Regions from separate parts of the Kaistia sp. SLG-1 genome, predicted to be linked through region 2. Evidence: predicted binding sites of a transcription regulator. Region 2 holds the regulator's gene; each other region holds the start of a gene.
What was found. The regulator LexA, encoded in region 2, represses DNA repair genes until DNA is damaged. The targets are predictions, from matches to a motif close to TGTTCNNNNTGTGTTCNG.

Region 1: the regulator LexA is predicted to act here: its motif matches at 2,004-2,021, upstream of AC6HZP_RS02100 (DNA recombination protein RmuC).
Region 3: the regulator LexA is predicted to act here: its motif matches at 1,656-1,673, upstream of AC6HZP_RS21430 (helicase-related protein).

What each region holds. Positions count from the first base shown of each region.
Region 1 covers NZ_AP048544.1:459,218-465,006, forward strand. Annotated here, with positions in the region: gene AC6HZP_RS02095 (DUF924 family protein) at 1-523, shown strand, start outside; gene AC6HZP_RS02100 (DNA recombination protein RmuC) at 799-1,971, opposite strand; gene def (peptide deformylase) at 2,113-2,667, shown strand; gene fmt (methionyl-tRNA formyltransferase) at 2,675-3,607, shown strand; gene truA (tRNA pseudouridine(38-40) synthase TruA) at 3,616-4,401, shown strand; gene AC6HZP_RS02120 (hypothetical protein) at 4,354-4,938, opposite strand; gene dapE (succinyl-diaminopimelate desuccinylase) at 4,951-5,789, opposite strand, start outside.
Region 2 covers NZ_AP048544.1:3,048,094-3,053,882, reverse strand. Annotated here, with positions in the region: gene gltX (glutamate--tRNA ligase) at 1-441, opposite strand, end outside; gene AC6HZP_RS13830 (ComEC/Rec2 family competence protein) at 572-3,424, shown strand; gene lexA (transcriptional repressor LexA) at 3,418-4,122, opposite strand; gene AC6HZP_RS13820 (SDR family NAD(P)-dependent oxidoreductase) at 4,349-5,101, opposite strand; gene AC6HZP_RS13815 (SDR family NAD(P)-dependent oxidoreductase) at 5,182-5,789, opposite strand, start outside.
Region 3 covers NZ_AP048544.1:4,608,247-4,614,035, forward strand. Annotated here, with positions in the region: gene AC6HZP_RS21425 (DUF2075 domain-containing protein) at 1-1,174, shown strand, start outside; gene AC6HZP_RS21430 (helicase-related protein) at 1,779-4,985, shown strand; gene AC6HZP_RS21435 (RNA-binding S4 domain-containing protein) at 5,054-5,467, shown strand; gene fdxA (ferredoxin FdxA) at 5,591-5,789, shown strand, end outside.

The sequences.
Region 1 (5,789 bases), 2.6 Mb from region 2:
ACAGGTTCAGATCTGGTTCTCGCGCCACGATGCGACCGACGATGCCTGCCGCGCCCGCTTCGGCGATCATCTCGACGCCGTCGCCGACACGGATTGGCCGTTCGAGACGCTGCCGCCGGCCGCCGGCATTGGCCTCGTCATCTTCCTCGACCAGTTTCCGCGCAATCTCTTTCGCGAGGATCCCCGCGCCTATGCCTATGACGCGCGTGCTCGTGCGGCGGCAAGGCGGCTGATCGAGGGCGGCGTCGAGCGCTTCACGCCGATGGAACGGGTCTTCCTCTATCTGCCCTTCGAGCATAGCGAGGATCTCTCCGACCAGGATTATTCGGTCGAGCTCTACGAGGCGCTCCTGGCCGAGGCGCCGGAGGCGGACAAGGAGACCTATCGCTCTTTCCTCGGTTATGCCGAGAAGCATCGCGACGTCATTCGAAGCTTCGGCCGCTTCCCGCACCGCAACGCCGATCTCGGCCGCGTCTCGACGGCGGAAGAGATCGAGTTCCTGAAGGACGGGCGGGGCTACTGACCTCTCCCTCCCCTTATGGGGAGGGCCGCCATGCAGCCTAAGCTTATGGGTAGGGCACCGTCGCCCCGGCGGAGGCCGGGGCCCATAAACACCGGCCAGGAAACCTTTAGCTCCGCCTTATTGCCGCAGGCTTGAGTGTCTGGATCCCGGCCTTCGCCGGGATGACGGCGGAGGGCTGCAGAATCCGATCAGTACGATGAAGGCGGTGTTGCACGAAGCTCTCCCCCAGGGAGAGGGCGAAGTCAGATCTCTGGGGAACCTCGTTGCTAGACCGGCTATTCCCCCGCCAAGAGATCCGGCTGGCGGTCATAGGCCGGCGAGCCTTCGTCGCCGAATTCGAGCGCCTCGATCTTGGCGCCGCGCGCGGTCAGCTTGCGGGTCGAGACCAGGATGTCGTCGATGTCCTTCGATGCCTGGTCGAAATGCGTCTTCAGCTTGCGGACGCGCTCGTCCACCCGGCCGACATCCTCCATCAGCTTCATCACCTCGCCCTGGATGAGATGCGCCTGCTCGCGCATGCCGGCATCCTTGAGCACCGACTGGATCACCTGGATCGACAGCATCAGAAGCGACGGCGAGACGATGACGATCCTGAGCCGGTGCGCCGACTGGACCAGATCCTCGAAGCGCTCGTGGATGTCGGCGAAGATCGATTCCGACGGCACGAACATGAAGGCCGTGTCCTGCGTCTCGCCGGGGATCAGGTAGCGCTCGGCGATGTCCTTCAGGTGCTTGGTCACGTCGCGGCGGAATTGCGTCTCCGCCGCGCGGGTCAGCTCCGGCCCCTCGGCGGCGCGGATCGCGTTCCACGCCTCGAGCGGGAACTTGGCGTCGACGACCAGCCCGGCCGTATTGTTCGGGAAGGCGACGACGCAATCCGGCCGGTTGCCGTTCGAGAGCGTCGCCTGGAACTGGTAGCCGCCGATCGGCAGGCCGTCCTGGACGATCGCCTCCATCCGCGCCTGGCCGAAGGCGCCGCGCGTCTGCTTGTTGGCGAGGATGTGCTGCAGGCCGACCACCTGGCTGGAAAGCTCGGTGATGTTGCGCTGCGCCGTGTCGATGACGGCGAGGCGCTCGTTCAGCCGGACGAGGTTTTCATGCGTGTGGCGGGTCGACTCGACCATGGTCTGGCCGATGCGGTGGCCGAGCCCGTCCATGCGGTTCGACAGACCTTGCAGAAGCTCCGATTGCCGCGAGCCGAAGACCTCCGCCATCGTCTGCATGCGGCCGGTCATCTCGCTCTGGATGCGGACGAGTTCGGCGATGCGGCGCTCCAGTTCGTCGCCCTGCACGACCTGATCCGATTCCAGGAGGTCGCGCCGGCGCGCGCCGCGCCAGACCACGAGGAGGACGAGGAAAAGCAACGCGACGCCGAGCGCGATCGCCGCCAGCACCAGCATGGCCACGGTGATCGGCCTGTCGCCGACGATGAAGAGGACGTCCTGCATGCAGCCTTCATAACAGATTCGGGCTCGAAGACGAGATCAAAACGAGAACATGCGCGCAGGTGCCTCGCGGCCCCGTCCATCATTCCTCGTTGACCGCCCCGGCCGCATCTCTTATCTGAAACGGCTCAATCCGAGGTTTTCATGGCCCTACTCGACATCATCACCCTGCCGGACGCGAAGCTGAGGCTCGTCAGCGAGCCGGTCGAGCGCATCGACGACGAACTGCTCCGCTTCATGGACGACATGCTGGAGACGATGTACGAGGCGCCGGGCATCGGCCTCGCCGCGATCCAGGTCGGCGTGCCGCGCCGCGTCGTCACCATCGACGTTTCCGGCCGCGAGGAGGGCAGCGAGCCCGCGCCGCTGTTCCTGATCAATCCCGAGATCCTGACCTCGTCCGACGCGCGCTCGGTCTATGAGGAAGGCTGCCTGTCGATTCCGGACTATTATGCCGAGGTCGAGCGCCCGGCTTCCGTGCGGATCCGCTATCTCGATCGTGACGGCAAGCTGCAGGAAATCGAGGCGGACGACATCCTCGCCACCTGCGTGCAGCACGAGATCGACCATCTCGATGGCAAGCTCTTCATCGACTACCTGTCGCGGCTGAAGCGCGACATGGTGATCAAGAAGTTCGTCAAGGCCGCCAAGACCGGCATCCGGCCGGAATTCAAGTCGCACACCCCCGACGAGATGTGAGGCAGCTATGAGCCTCCGCGTCGTCTTCATGGGCACGCCCGAATTTTCCGTGCCCACGCTTGTCGAGATCATCGGCCAGGGGCATGAGGTCGTCGCCGTCTATTCGCAGCCGCCCCGTCCGGCCGGTCGCGGCATGGCCGAGCGCAAGTCGCCCGTGCAGGAGACGGCGGAGCGCTTCGGCATTCCCGTCTTCACGCCGAAATCGCTGAAGGGCGCCGACGAGCAGGAGGCCTTCGCCTCGCTCGACGCCGACGTCGCCGTGGTGGTCGCCTACGGCCTGATCCTGCCGCAGCCGATCCTCGATGCGCCGCGCGAGGGCTGCCTCAACCTGCACGCCTCGCTGCTGCCGCGCTGGCGCGGCGCCGCGCCGATCCATCGCGCCATCATGGCCGGCGACGCCGAGACCGGCGTCATGGTCATGCGCATGGAAGCGGGCCTCGATACCGGTCCGGTCGCCATGGTGGAGAAGATTGCGATCGCGCCTGACATCACCACCGGCGACCTGCACGACAAGCTGGCGCGGCTCGGCGCCGATCTGATGGTGCGCGCGCTCGCCGCCGCCTCGCGCGGCGGCCTCGACAGCGTGCCGCAGTCGGAAGAGGGCGTCACCTACGCCGCCAAGATCGACAAGGGCGAGGCGCGGATCGACTGGACGCTGCCGGCGAAGCAGGTCCATGACCACATTCGCGGCCTGTCTCCCTTTCCCGGCGCCTGGTGCGAGATGACGCTCGGCGGCAAGGTCGAGCGGGTCAAGGTCCTGCGCTCGACCCGCGCCGAGGGCTCCGGCGCGCCCGGCGCCGTGCTGGACGATCAGCTGACGATCGCCTGCGGCGAGGGCGCGGTCCGTCTGGTCGAAGTGCAGCGCGCCGGCGGCAAGCCGCTGCGCGCCACGGAGTTTTTGCGCGGAGCAGCGGTTGCGCCCGGCGACGTCGTCGGCTAGGTCGGGCGATGCCCCGCTACAAGCTCCTGATCGAATATGACGGCACGCCTTACTCCGGCTGGCAGCGACAGGCCAATGCGCCGTCGGTGCAGCAATCGCTGGAAGGTGCGATCGAGCGCTTTTCCGGCGAGGCGGCCCTGACCTTCGGCGCCGGCCGCACCGATTCCGGCGTGCATGCGACCGGCCAGGTGGCGCATTTCGATCTTTCCGGCCATTGGACGGGTCTGCGCATTCGCGACGCGATGAACGCCCAACTGCGCCCCGAGCCGATCGCGGTGATCGAGGCCGAACCGGTGCCGGACGATTTCGACGCGCGGCGCTCGGCCGTCAAGCGGCATTACATCTACCGCGTCCTCGATCGACGTGCGCCCGCCGCGCTGGAGATCAACCGCGTCTGGGACGTGCGCAAGTACCTCGACATCGAGGCGATGCAGCGGGCGGCGAACCTGCTGCTCGGCTGGCATGATTTCACCACTTTCCGCTCGGCCGATTGCCAGGCCAAGAGCCCGATGAAGACGCTGGAACGGATCGAGATCACCCGCGAGGGCGATCACGTCCTGTTCGGCGTCTCCGCCCGTTCCTTCCTGCACAACCAGGTGCGGTCGATGGTCGGCACGCTGAAGAAGGTCGGCGAAGGCAAGTGGCCGTTCGAGCGCGTCGGCGATGTGCTCGAGGCGCGCGACCGCAAGGCCTGCGGCCCGGTGGCGCCGCCCGGCGGGCTCTACCTGGTCCAGGTCGACTACGGCTCAGGCGCCGAACAGATTGCTGAAGATGCCGCTGAGGATGAGGCTTAGGGCGAGGTCCGCGCCGACGAGGCCTGCCCGGAAGGCGACCGAGCCGCCGAGCGTCGCGCCAACGATCTGGTAGTGATAGCGCAGCATCACGCCGACGACGGCGAGCGACAGCACGGCGGCGAATTCGAGCGGGATCAGGCCGAGGCCGGTCAATAGCGCGATCAGCGCCTGCGGCGCCGACATGACGACGGACGCCCAGTTGCGCACGACGATATAGGACGCGTAGGTCCGCGTGATGCCGAGGTTCTTGGCGAAGGCGGCCAGCAGCAGCGGCATCATCACCCAGTCCAGGCCGAGATCGAGCAGCCGCGACAGCACGAACAGCCCGTCGGACGGCCCCGTCACCATGACGTCGGGCGCCCGCAGGCGATGCTCGACGGCGATGTTGATGGCGAAGAAGGGCAGGACGTAGAGGATGGCGCTGAAGGAGCGCCAGAAACCGTCCAGGCTGAAATCAAAGCGCCGCAGTCCCTCGCGCCGGCCGAGGAAGAATTCCAGCGCGCCCAGAAGCGCGCCGGATGTCTGGGAGTTGATCATCCCGCCGCCACCTTACGCGAAATACTGATCGAGGAAGCCGCGATAGATATCCTTCAGGATTGCGAGATCGGCAATGGCGACGCGCTCGTCGATCTGGTGCATGGTCTGGCCGACGAGGCCGAACTCGATCACCGGGCAATAGTCCTTGATGTAGCGCGCGTCGGAGGTGCCGCCGCTGGTCGAAAGCGCCGGCTGGCGCCCCGTTGACCGCTCGATGGCGCCGGAGAGCGTGCCGATCAGCGTCTCCGAGTGCGTCAGGAAGCTGTCGCTGCCGCCGGGCACGAGATCGAGCTCGAACTCGATGGTGCCGCGCGCGGCCTCTTCCAGCCGGCTGGTGAGCCAGGCTTCCAGCGTGTCGCGCGTCCACTGGTCGTTGAAGCGGATGTTGAAGCGGGCCTTGGCCTCGGCCGGAATGACGTTCCAGGCCGTGTTGTCGACCTCGAGGCCGATGAATTCGAGGTTGGAGGCGTCGAAGCGCTCGCTGCCGGTATCGAGAGCCTCGGCCGTCAGGCGGCGGATCAGCGTGGTCAGCTGCGGGATCGGATTGATCGCGAGATGCGGATAGGCGACGTGGCCCTGCCGGCCCTGGACGGTGATCGTGCCGGAAAGGCTGCCGCGCCGCCCGACCTTGATCGCATCGCCGAGCGCCTGCGGATTGGTCGGCTCGCCGACGATCGCCGCGTCGAAACGGTGGCCCCTCTCGGTCGCCCAGGCGAGCAGCTTGGGCGTGCCGTTGATCGACGGACCCTCTTCGTCGCCGGTGATGAGAAGCGAGATCGTGCCCTGCTTCAGGCCGTCGCCCCCGAGGAAGTCGAGCGCGGCGGCGACGAAGGCGGCGATGCCGCCCTTCA
Region 2 (5,789 bases):
ATAGCGCGGGGCGCGGCCCTCGGCGCGCGCCTTCTCGCGCATCGCGTCGAGCTCGGCGGGCGTGCAGTAGCAGCGATAGGCCTTGCCGGCGGCGAGCAGTTCCTCGACCACTTCGCGATGGCGCGGCGCGCGGGCGAACTGGAACACCGTCTCGCCCTCCCAGTCGAGGCCGAGCCACTTCAGGCCGTCGAGGATCGCGTCGATCGCCGCGTCGGTCGAGCGCTCGCGATCGGTGTCCTCGATGCGGAGCAGCATCTTGCCGCCCGTGTGTTTCGCATAGAGCCAGTTGAACAGGGCCGTGCGCCCGCCGCCGATGTGGAGGAAGCCGGTTGGAGAGGGGGCGAAACGGGTGACAACTGGTTTGGACATGAGGGGTTCCAGATGTGCGGGAAGCCGCAAGGGGCATGGATTCTCGCCACTCGGCGAACTGCGGTGGGTCATGTAGCATAGCGGGGCGCTCGGGCGAAAGGCGGGGGCCATGGCCGAAAGCGATCCGCACCCAATTGAAGGCGTCCGCGACCCGCCGGCGCCGGATCTCGCGCGCCGGTGGCAGGCGCCGGCGGACGCTCGCTTGGCCGCACGCCTTGCCGACCGCCTCGACCTTCTCCGCCTCGGCACCGGCGCGTGGCTGGAGCGCGAGATCGAGGCGGGGCGCGGCTTTCTCTGGCTTCCGGTCGCCTTCGGCGTCGGCTCGCTTCTCTATTTCGCGCTTCCCTCCGAGCCCTCGGCGGTGGCGCTCTCGCTGCTGGCGCTCGTCCTCTGGGGCATGGCATGGGCCGGGCGCCGCCGGGCCGGCCTGGTACGGCTCACGCTGCTCCTCGCCATGGTGGCGACCGGGGCGACCGCGAGCAAGCTGCGCACCGACGCGCTCGCGACGCGGGTGCTGGAGCGGCAGGTGACCGGCACGGTCACCGGCTGGGTCGAGGCGCGCAAGGCCCGGCGCGGCGGCTATCGGCTGACGATCCTCGTCGCCGGCCTGGACGCGCGACGGATCACGACCATCCCGCAACGCGTCACCGTGACGGTGCGCGGCCGCGACGTGCCGAAGGTGGGCGAGGGGATCTCGGCGCTCGCCCGGCTCCGCCCCGCCTCCGGTCCGGTCCTGCCGGGCGGCTATGATTTCGCCCGCGATTCCTTCTATCGCGGCGTCGGCGCGACGGGGTTTGCCTATGGCAAGGTGAAGCGGGTCGATCTCGGCCCGGCGCCGCTGTCGATCCGGCTGCGCGCGCCGCTGGAGGACATCCGCGAGGCGATCCGCGCCCGCATCGACGCGTCGCTGATCGGCGAGAGCCGCTACGTCGCCACGGCGCTGATCATCGGCGATGCCGGCGGGCTTTCGGAAAAGACGGAGGACGAGCTGCGCCTGTCGGGGCTCGCTCACATCCTTTCCGTCTCCGGCCTGCACATGGCGCTCGTCTCCGGCGCGATCTATTGGGCCGTCCGGGCAGGGCTCGCTTTGGTGCCGGCGCTGGCGCTCCGGCGGCCGATCAAGAAATGGGCTGCCATCGCCGCGCTCCTTCTCAGCGGCTTCTACCTGCTGATCTCCGGTCTCGATGTCGCGGCGCAGCGCTCCTTCGTCATGACCTCGATCGCCTTCCTCGCCATCCTGGCCGACCGGCGGGCGATCTCGATGCGCAACGTCGCGCTCGCCGGGCTGGTCGTGCTCGCCGTGACGCCGGAGAGCATCCTTTCGGCCAGCTTCCAGATGTCGTTCGCCGCCACCGTGGCGCTCGTCGCCGGCTTCGAGCTCATGGCCGAGCGGCATCGGCGGCGCCTGGCGACGAACGCAACGCTGCCGCGAGGCCGCGCCGCGCTCCTCTCGCGGCGACTGCTGCTATTCGGCGGCGGCATGGTGGTGACCTCGCTCCTCGGCGGGCTCGGGACGACGCCCTTCGCGCTCTATCACTTCCAGCGCATGGCGCCGCTCTCGATCCTCGCCAATGTCGCGGCGATGCCGCTGACCGATTTCCTCGTCATGCCGGCGGCGCTGATCGCCGTGCTCCTCATGCCGTTCGGGCTGGAAGCGCCGCCGCTCGCCATCGTCGGCTGGGGCATCGACGGCATGCTCGTCGTCGCCGCCAAGGTCAGCGAATGGTCCGGGCAATCGGGCGGCGCCGCCATGCCGAGCGCCACGGCCCTTCTCATCTTCATCGCCGGCTTCGCCTGGCTGGCGCTCTGGCGCGAGCGCTGGCGGCTCGCCGGGCTGGCGCCGATGGTCCTCGGCGCCGCCCTGGCGCTCTATCCGGCGCGGCCAGGCCTGCTCGTCAGCGCCGACGGCCGCCAGATCGCGCTGCGCGGCGAGGACGGCCGCCATTCGATCGTCGCCCGCAAGCAGGACCGCTTCGTCACCGATATCTGGCTGCGCTCGGACGGCGATCCGCGCGACGCGGCGCTTCCCGGCGTCGTGCAGGCCGGCGGATGCGACGCCTCCGGCTGCGTCGGCCGGCTGCCGGATGGCGGCCTGGTGGCGCTGGCGCTCGACCGCTCCGCGTTTGAAGAGGATTGCCGCCGCGCGGTGCTGATCGTCAGCCCGCTCGCAGTGCCGGCAAGCTGCGGCCTGCACACGGCCGTCCTCGACCGGCATGCGCTCCGCCGCGCCGGCTCGATCGCCCTGATCCAGCGCGAGGGGATTTTAGCCGATTCGATGGAGGGGCTGGCCGATCCGGCCGCCCCGGCGGAGCCGGCCAAGGCTACCGCCCCGAACGGCCCGACCGCCCCGGACGAGCCAATCGCGTCGAATGCTCCGATCGCCCCAGCTGACGGATACCTTCCCGCCGATCCGCGCACGTCCAATACGGCGGCGGCCTCCGTGACCGCCGAGGCGGTCATCCCCGGCGGCGGGACGGCTCTGCCGCCAGCTCGGGACGATGAAACGGAGAGCCGCGCCGCCGACGCGACGGATGTCGGGGATCTTGCCGCTGCCGAGGCGTCTGGAACCGAAGCCGGAGCCGCGCCGGGCACGCTGCCTCCCGACCGGCAAAGGTCAGTCATTGCGTTGGGGCGCGTTGATCACGAGGCTTTGGCGAGTGCAGGCGAGGGGGCTTCCCGGCTTGGAGCGGCGGAACCCGTCCCTGTCCTGTCCGCGCCGGCCCAAACCGAATTGTCCAATGTCCCCCAGGCCGCTCCGCCGGAGCGCTATGCACGAGAGCGCCTGGCTCGAGAGCGCACTGCCGAAGCGCGCGATCCCGAGCGGCGCTCTGCCGACCAGGGCGATGCCAAAGAGAACGCTTTCCAGGAGCGCGATGCCGAAATCGAGCGCAGTGCCGAGGATGAAGACATCCTCCCGCCGACAAACGTCGAGACGCAATCCGAAGCCGGACTGCGTCCGATCCAGCTTGCCGACCGCTTCGAGGTCCTGACCGCCTATGCCCCGGTGCGCCGGCCGTGGATGCCGCGCTACGAGCCGGGGCCGGACGATCAGTAGGTGCGGAGCAAGCCGACCAGCTTGCCCTGAATGCGGACCCGGTCGGGTCCGAAGATGCGCGTCTCATAGGCCGGGTTGGCGGCTTCGAGCGCGATCGACGCGCCCTTGCGGCGGAGCCGCTTCAGCGTCGCCTCTTCCTCGTCGACCAGCGCGACGACGATGTCGCCGGAATCGGCATTGTCGCTCTTGCGGATGAGCACGGTGTCGCCGTCGAGGATGCCGGCCTCGATCATCGAATCGCCGCGCACTTCGAGCGCGAAATGCTCGCCGGCGCGCAGCATTTCCGGCGGAACGGAGATCGAATGGCTCTGCGTCTGGATGGCCGAGATCGGCACGCCGGCGGCGATGCGGCCCATCACCGGGATAATGACGGGCTGTGCGAGATCCGGCATTTCTTCGACCGGGCGGACCCGGCCGAGGCTGCCCTCGATCACGCTCGGCGAGAAGGCCTGCTTCTTCGGCCGCGCCAGGGTCGGCGTCATCGTCTCGGGGAGGCGGACGACCTCCAGCGCGCGGGCCCGGTTGGGCAGGCGGCGGATGAAGCCACGTTCCTCCAGCGCCTTGATCAGGCGATGGATGCCGGACTTGGAGCGCAGGTCGAGCGCGTCCTTCATTTCATCGAAAGAGGGAGGGACGCCTGCTTCCTTCAGTCGCTCGTTGATGAACAGGAGAAGTTCATACTGCTTCCGAGTGAGCATGGTGATCTCGCGCTGCGGGCCTTGCCAAGGGGGACGACAGAATCGTCAAGGTACAAAACGCGAACAGAATAACTGTTCCCCATGCGTTCCGCAAGGCAGCGCGGCAGGAGCGCGATCGCTGGGCGGCGCTGGACGCGCGATCGCGGGACGAAGGCGGGCGATCGTCGTCCGCCTCCGGCATCGAGAACCGGGGCTCCGGTTTGAGCGTGGGCGGCCGGGATCCCGACTACATCGTCGTCCAGCCGCCGTCGCAGGGCAGGATGACGCCGTTGATGTTCGGCGAGTCGTCCGAGAGAAGCCAGAGGATGGAGTGGACGATGATGTCGGGCTCCACCGACGGCGGCGCGGTCTCAAGGATCGGGGCCGTGATCTCCTTGGCATAGTCCGAACGGAACCGCGTATCCATGCCCGTCTTGACGCCGCCCGGCGCGACGACGTTGGAGCGGATGCCCTTGGTGCCGTAGTAGAAGGCGATCGATTTCGCCAGGCCGTTCAGGCCGTGCTTCGAGCTGGTATAGGCGACGCCCGACAGCGACGAGCGGAAACTGGCCTCGGACGAGACGAAGGCGAAATTGCCTTTGCCGCGGGCGAGCATCTGCGGCAGCACCGCGCGGGCGAGCCGCATCGGCGCCGTCAGGTTCAATTCGAACACCTTGTGCCAGGTGGCGTCGTCCATCTCGGCCGGCGGCAGCCAGCCGTCAGTGATGCCGGCAATGTTCGCCACGCCGTCGATCCTGCCGTCGCTGGCGGCGGCGAGGGTGTCGATGAAGGACTGCTCGGTCAGGTCACCGACCACGGCGACGACGCTTCCGGCCGGCGCCTGTTGCGCCAGGCTTTCGAGGTTGTCGGCCGAGATGTCGGCGGCGAGGACCCGCGCGCCTTCGGCGGCGAGGCGAAGCGCCGTGGCGCGGCCGATGCCGGCGCCGGCTCCGGTCACGATGATCGTCTGGCCCGTGAACCGGCCTGCGGACTGCGTCATGGTCTGGCACTCATGCATGGTTGGAGAGGATCGGCGGCTCGCGGCCCGGACGGGAGGAGTCCGGGCCGCGACGAAGCGGATCAGAGGCGGAGCGCCGCCTTGGAGACGTCTTCCCAGGACTCCCAGGTGCGGATGCGGTCGGCGTAGATGTCTTTGACCAGCGGCAGCAGGTCGCCGAGGATCAGCCGGAGCGGCGGCTTGTCGGAATCGACGAGCTTCAGGATCGCCGGCACCGTGGCGCGGGGATCGCCGAGCTGGTCGGCGGTGAGGCGCTCGGCGAGCTCCTCGCGGACGACATTGTAGGCGGGGATCTCCGTCGCCTGCTTCATCGTCGGGCCCTCGAGGAAGCTGGTGGCGTAGCCGGCCGGCTCGATCAGGGTCACCTTGATGCCGAACCGTTCGACTTCGCCGGCGAGCGCCTCGACGATGCCCTCGACCGCGAACTTGGCGCCTTCATAGATGCCGGCCGTCGGCAGGGCGACGACGCCCGCCACGCTCGACATCTGCAGGATGTGGCCGAAGCCCTGCGCGCGCAGCAGCGGCAGCGCCGCCTGGATCACCCAGAGCGAGCCGAAGACGTTGGTCTCGAAGGTGGCGCGGACGTCTTCCGCGGCGACTTCCTCGACCGCGCCCATGCAGCCATGGCCGGCATTGTTGAGCACGACGTCGAGGCGGCCGAAGCGCGCCG
Region 3 (5,789 bases), 1.6 Mb from region 2:
TTTCTTGTCGGGGAATGGGCCCCTCGTCACCGTCCTGCGAGAAGCGTTGGCGCGAGACGAGGTCAACCGCTCGAAGGCGCGAGGCGCGCCAGTCAACAAAAGCGCCGCTCTCAAACGGGTGAGCGCCTTTGTCCAGAACATTCATCATTTCCGAGATGAAGGCCTACGCAGCAACAAGCCTCCGATCGAACATGTGGTGGTTTTTGACGAGGCACAGCGAGCCTGGAATCAGGAGCATGCCTCGGCATTCATGAAGCAGAAGCGCGGCTATCCCACGTTTGATTGGTCAGAGCCGGAGTTCCTGATCAGCGTCATGGATCGCCGGTCCGACTGGGCCACGATCATCTGCCTGATTGGCGGCGGACAAGAGATTAACACGGGCGAAGCCGGCTTGGTGGAGTGGTTCAACGCGCTGCAGAAACGCTTCCCCGAATGGCGCATCTATCATTCTGGCCACCTCACCCACCCGAATTATAGCTGGGGACAGGACCTCGGTGCCAAGCTGAGAGGGCGCGACGCGACCATTGTCGAAGACCTGCATTTAGCGGTCTCGATCCGCTCGTATCGCGCCGAAAAGCTCTCGGAATTTGTCGGCGCGGTTCTCGACGGGGACGCAAGCCGAGCCCGGAACCTAAAGGGCGGTCTGACCAATTACCCCCTCGCTCTGACGCGCGACCTCAACATGGCGCGCCGCTGGCTACGCGCGCAGGCCCGCGGCTCGGAACGTATTGGACTGGTCGCTTCATCCGGCGCCATGCGCCTCAAGCCAGAAGGCTTGCACGTCAAAGCCGACATTGATCCAGCCAACTGGTTCCTCAACGACAAGGACGACGTCCGCTCCTCCTACTACCTCGAGGAGGTAGCGACCGAGTTTGATATCCAGGGCTTGGAACTGGATTGGACGGCTGTGTGCTGGGACGCCGACTTGCGGCAAGGCCCGCAGAGCTGGAAGCACTATCGCTTTCGCGGCACGAGTTGGCAGAGCGTCAATGAGGAGGTCCGGCGCGCCTATTTGGCCAACGCCTATCGCGTTTTGCTAACCCGCGCGCGCCAAGGCATGATTATCTTCGTACCCAAGGGCTCCTCTGAGGATGAGACAAGACAGCCGGATTTTTATGATCTGACGTTCGAATTTCTGAAGGCGTGCGGCATCGAAGAAGTCGGGTCGGTCTAATATCGCGCGACGCTCCTCGAGTACCCGGTCTGGACCGTGTTTTGGGGTGGCTTTTGAGTTCCCGCCCCATTGTCTCGAATTGGAACAGCCGCCCCCCAATTTGTTAGCGCGCCGCCACACCACGCCACCAACCTCCCGAACCCACTGTCCCGATCGCTGCGATACCTCGTGGCTGAACGGGCAAAACCCACCACCTGTCGTGGGCACGAACCCGGAACTCCGATTCGCCGGCGATTCGTCCATGCTCCGTTCCGGATTCGGTCGAATCGTTAACGGCCGGCGATGGCTTCCCCTTGATCGAATTGACGTTTTGGTAACCCGCTTGTTTCGCGCGGCTCCCGCAAAGGTTAACGTCCCGGCCGGATGTCAGGCGGGCGCAGGCTTTTGCATGGCACTATTTCGTGGCGGTTCCCGCCGCGCCGCACATATATGGTGGTGAACAGAACGCGATTTTCCGCGAGTCAGTGATTCGGACATCGTTTGTTCCAGAAAGGTTCCAAGGTTTAATCGGAGCCCGTCTGCAGGATTGGATCCGGCACCCCATTGTTTCGACATGATACAGGGGCAAGGTCCGAAGCGTTGGAATGGTGAGACTGCCCGCACGATGAATGAACGGTCGAAAGCTACAGGCGCCGGAGCGGGCGGGCGCAACGTCACTGCCGTCTTGGGTCCGACCAATACCGGCAAGACGCATCTGGCGATCGAGCGCATGCTCGCCCATTCGTCCGGCGTCATCGGCCTGCCGCTCCGCCTGCTCGCCCGCGAGGTCTATGGCCGCGTCGTGGCGCGGGTCGGCGCCAACGCTGTCGCGCTGATCACCGGCGAAGAGAAGATCATCCCGCCGCATCCGCGCTACCGCATCTGCACGGTCGAGGCCCTGCCCTCCCACACTGACGCGTCCTTCCTGGCGATCGACGAGATCCAGCTCGCCGCCGATCTCGACCGCGGCCATGTCTTCACCGACCGGCTGCTCAACCTGCGCGGCCGCGACGAGACGCTGCTGCTCGGCGCCGCCACCATGCGCGGCATCCTGGAAAAGCTGCTGCCCGGGATCAACGTCATCACCCGGCCGCGCATGTCGATGCTGACCTATGCCGGCTCGAAGAAGATCACCCGCCTGCCCCGCCGCACCGCCGTCGTCGCCTTCTCGGCCGACGAGGTTTACGCGATCGCCGAACTGATTCGCCGCCAGCGCGGTGGCGCCGCGGTGGTGCTCGGCTCGCTCAGCCCACGGACGCGAAACGCACAGGTGGAACTTTATCAGTCGGGCGATGTCGATTTTCTCGTCGCCACCGACGCCATCGGCATGGGCCTCAATCTCGACGTCGATCATGTCGCCTTCGCGCAGGAGCGCAAGTTCGACGGATTCCAGTATCGCCGGCTGACGGCGGCCGAGCTCGGCCAGATCGCCGGCCGCGCCGGACGCCATACGCGCGACGGCACATTTGGCGTCACCGGCCAGGTCGACCCGTTCGAGGACGAGTTGGTCGAGGCGCTCGAGAGCCACCAGTTCGCCCCGGTCCGCACCCTGCAATGGCGCAATCGCGCGCTCGATTTCCGCACGATCGATAGCCTTCGCGCCAGTCTGGAGCGTCCGCCGGGCCATGAAGGCCTGTCAAAGGCGCCGCCGGCCGAGGACGTCACGGTGCTGGAAATCGTCAGTCGCGACCCCGGCATCCGGGCGCTGGCCAACCGGCGCGAGCGCATCGAACTGCTCTGGGACATCTGCCAGACGCCGGACTATCGGCGCATCGCGCCGGCCAACCATGCCGAGATCGTCGGCGACATTTTCACCTTCGTCGCCCGCGACGGCGCGGTGCCGGACGACTGGTTTCAGCGTCAGGTCGCCTTTGCAGATCGCACAGATGGCGATATCGATACCCTCGCCAACCGCATTGCACACATAAGAACATGGACCTTTGCGGCAAACCGGCCTAACTGGCTTAAGGATCCTCGCCATTGGCAGGAGCGCACGCGCGCTATAGAGGATCGACTTTCCGATGCGCTCCACGAGAGGCTGACTCAGCGTTTCGTGGACCGGCGCACAAGTGTACTGATGAAGCGGCTCAGAGAAAACGCCATGCTCGAAGCAGAAATCACGACCTCCGGCGATGTGCTGGTCGAGGGACAGCATGTCGGAAGCCTGCAGGGTTTCCGCTTCACGCCCGATCCCCAGGCCGACGGCCCGGACGCCAAGGCGATCGCCGCCGTGGCCCAGAAGGCGCTCGCCGGCGAGATCGAACGCCGCGCCGAGAAGATCGGCAACGCCCCCAATCCCGAATTCGTGCTGTCGACCGACGGCACGCTGCGCTGGCTCGGCGCCCCGGTCGCCCGCATCGTCGCGACCGACGACGCGCTCCGGCCGCGCCTGGTGCTGCTCGCCGATGAGGGGCTGACCGGCCCGTCGCGCGAGCGCGTGCAGGACCGCGTCGACATCTGGCTGAAGAGCCATGTCGAGACGCTTTTGAAGCCGCTGTTCGAGCTGCTGGCAGGCATCGAGCTCTCGGCGCCGGCGCGCGGCATCGCCTTCCGTATCGTCGAAGGCCAGGGCGTGCTGGAGCGCTCGGAGATCGCCGAGGAGATCAAGGCGCTGGACCAGGAGGCCCGCTCGGGCCTGCGCAAGCTCGGCGTGCGCTTCGGCGCCTACCACATCTACGTGCCGGCCCTGCTGAAGCCGGCGCCGAGCGCCCTCAACGCCATGCTGTGGGCGCTGAAGAACCACGGCCTCGACGCGCCGGGCCTCGCCGAACTGCCGCAGCTCTCCGCCACCGGCCGCACCACGGTTCCGGTCGACGCGAGCTTCGCCCGCCCGCTCTACCGCGTCGTCGGCTATCGCATCGCCGGCAACCGCGCCGTCCGCATCGACATCCTGGAGCGGCTGGCCGACATCATCCGGCCGCTGATCGCCTGGAAGCCGACTTCCGACAATCTCGTGCCGCCCGAGGGCGCCGTCGACGGCAATGGCTTCACCATCACCGTTTCGATGACCTCGCTGCTCGGCTGCTCGGGCGAGGATTTCGCCGGCGTGCTGAAGTCGCTGGGCTATCGCCTGGACCGTCGCCCGGCCCCGCCCAAGGCGCCCGTCGTCGCGACGGAAACCGCGGTGGCCGAAACGGTTGAGACGGTGACCGAGGCCGAAGCGCCTGTCGCCGCCGAGACGGCCCCGGCCGCCGAGGCTGACGCCGCGCCGGCCGTCGAGACCGAATCGCCCGTGGCGGAGGCTGTCGAAGCCGCTGAGGCCGAGGCGACCGAAGCCGTGGTTGAAGCGCCGGCCGAGGCGGTCGTCGAGACGACCGTGATCGAGACCGCGACCGAGGTCGTGGTCGAGACGACCGAGATCGTCACCGAAACCGTCGCCGAGACTCCGGCCGAGCCGGAAATGATCGACGTCTGGCGTCCGGGCCGATTCGATCGTCGCCCGCAGCAGCGCGACCATCGCCGCGACCGTCGCCCGAACAACAACGCATCGGCTCCGGCCGAAGGCGCTGCCGGCGAAGCAAAGCCGGAAGGCCGCGACGGCCGCGGCCGCCAGCAGGACGGCGAGCGCGACGGCCGTCGCCAGGGTGGACGCCCGCAGCAGCAGCGCGGCCCCCGGCCCGAGCGCGGCGATCGTCCGCAGGGCGAGGGACGCCGCAACCAGGACCGCCAGGGCCAGGATCACCGCAACAAGGGCGGCGATTCCCGCCAAGGCCAGGCGCCGCAGCCGCGTCGCGAGGAGCCCCGGCGCGAGCGTCCGGTCGATCCGAACTCGCCCTTCGCGGCGCTGCTGGCGCTGAAGGCCGACCTCGAGGCCAAGAAGCGCGGCGGCTAGCCGCGCGACAGAAACCAGGCAGCGCGGCGGCTAACGCCGCGCGACGCCGGGACAGACACGGAGCCGCGATGAGCGAGGAGACCGGGCGCCAGCGAATCGACAAATGGCTCTGGTACGCCCGCCTCGCCAAGAGCCGCTCGATCGCCCAGAAGCTGGTGACCGGCGGCAAGGTCCGCGTCAACCGCGACAAGATCGACGCGTCGAGCCGCCTCGTGCGGCCCGGCGACGTTCTCACCATCGCCTTCGAGCGCCAGGTGCGGGTGATCAAGGTCCTCGATCCCGGCACGCGCCGGGGTCCGGCGCCGGAAGCGCAGCTGCTCTACGAGGATGTGACGCCGCCGGCTCCGATCTCGCCATCCGCCCAGCCGCTGCAGCGCGGCGGACCGCGACCGACCAAGCGCGATCGCCGCGCGCTGGATGCGTTCCATTCCGGAACGTCCGGGGACGGCGGAGAGACTTTTCCATCCGACGACGAAGATTGAGAAAACCCGTTCTGCCGAAGCGGGCGATTGCGGCATCCACGATCCTTGCACCGTCCCGCCAAAGCGTTTACCCATCCGGCGTCGGCGAGCCTGGAACGTGTTCGCCGTTCCGAGGAGACGATCGTGCCCTATGTCGTGACCGACAACTGTATCCGCTGCAAGTACACGGATTGCGTCGAGGTATGTCCGGTGGACTGCTTCTACGAGGGCGAAAACATGCTCGTCATCCATCCGGACGAATGCATCGACTGCGGCGTCTGCGAGCCGGAATGCCCGGCCGAGGCGATCAAGCCGGACACCGAGCCGGGCCTCGAGCAGTGGC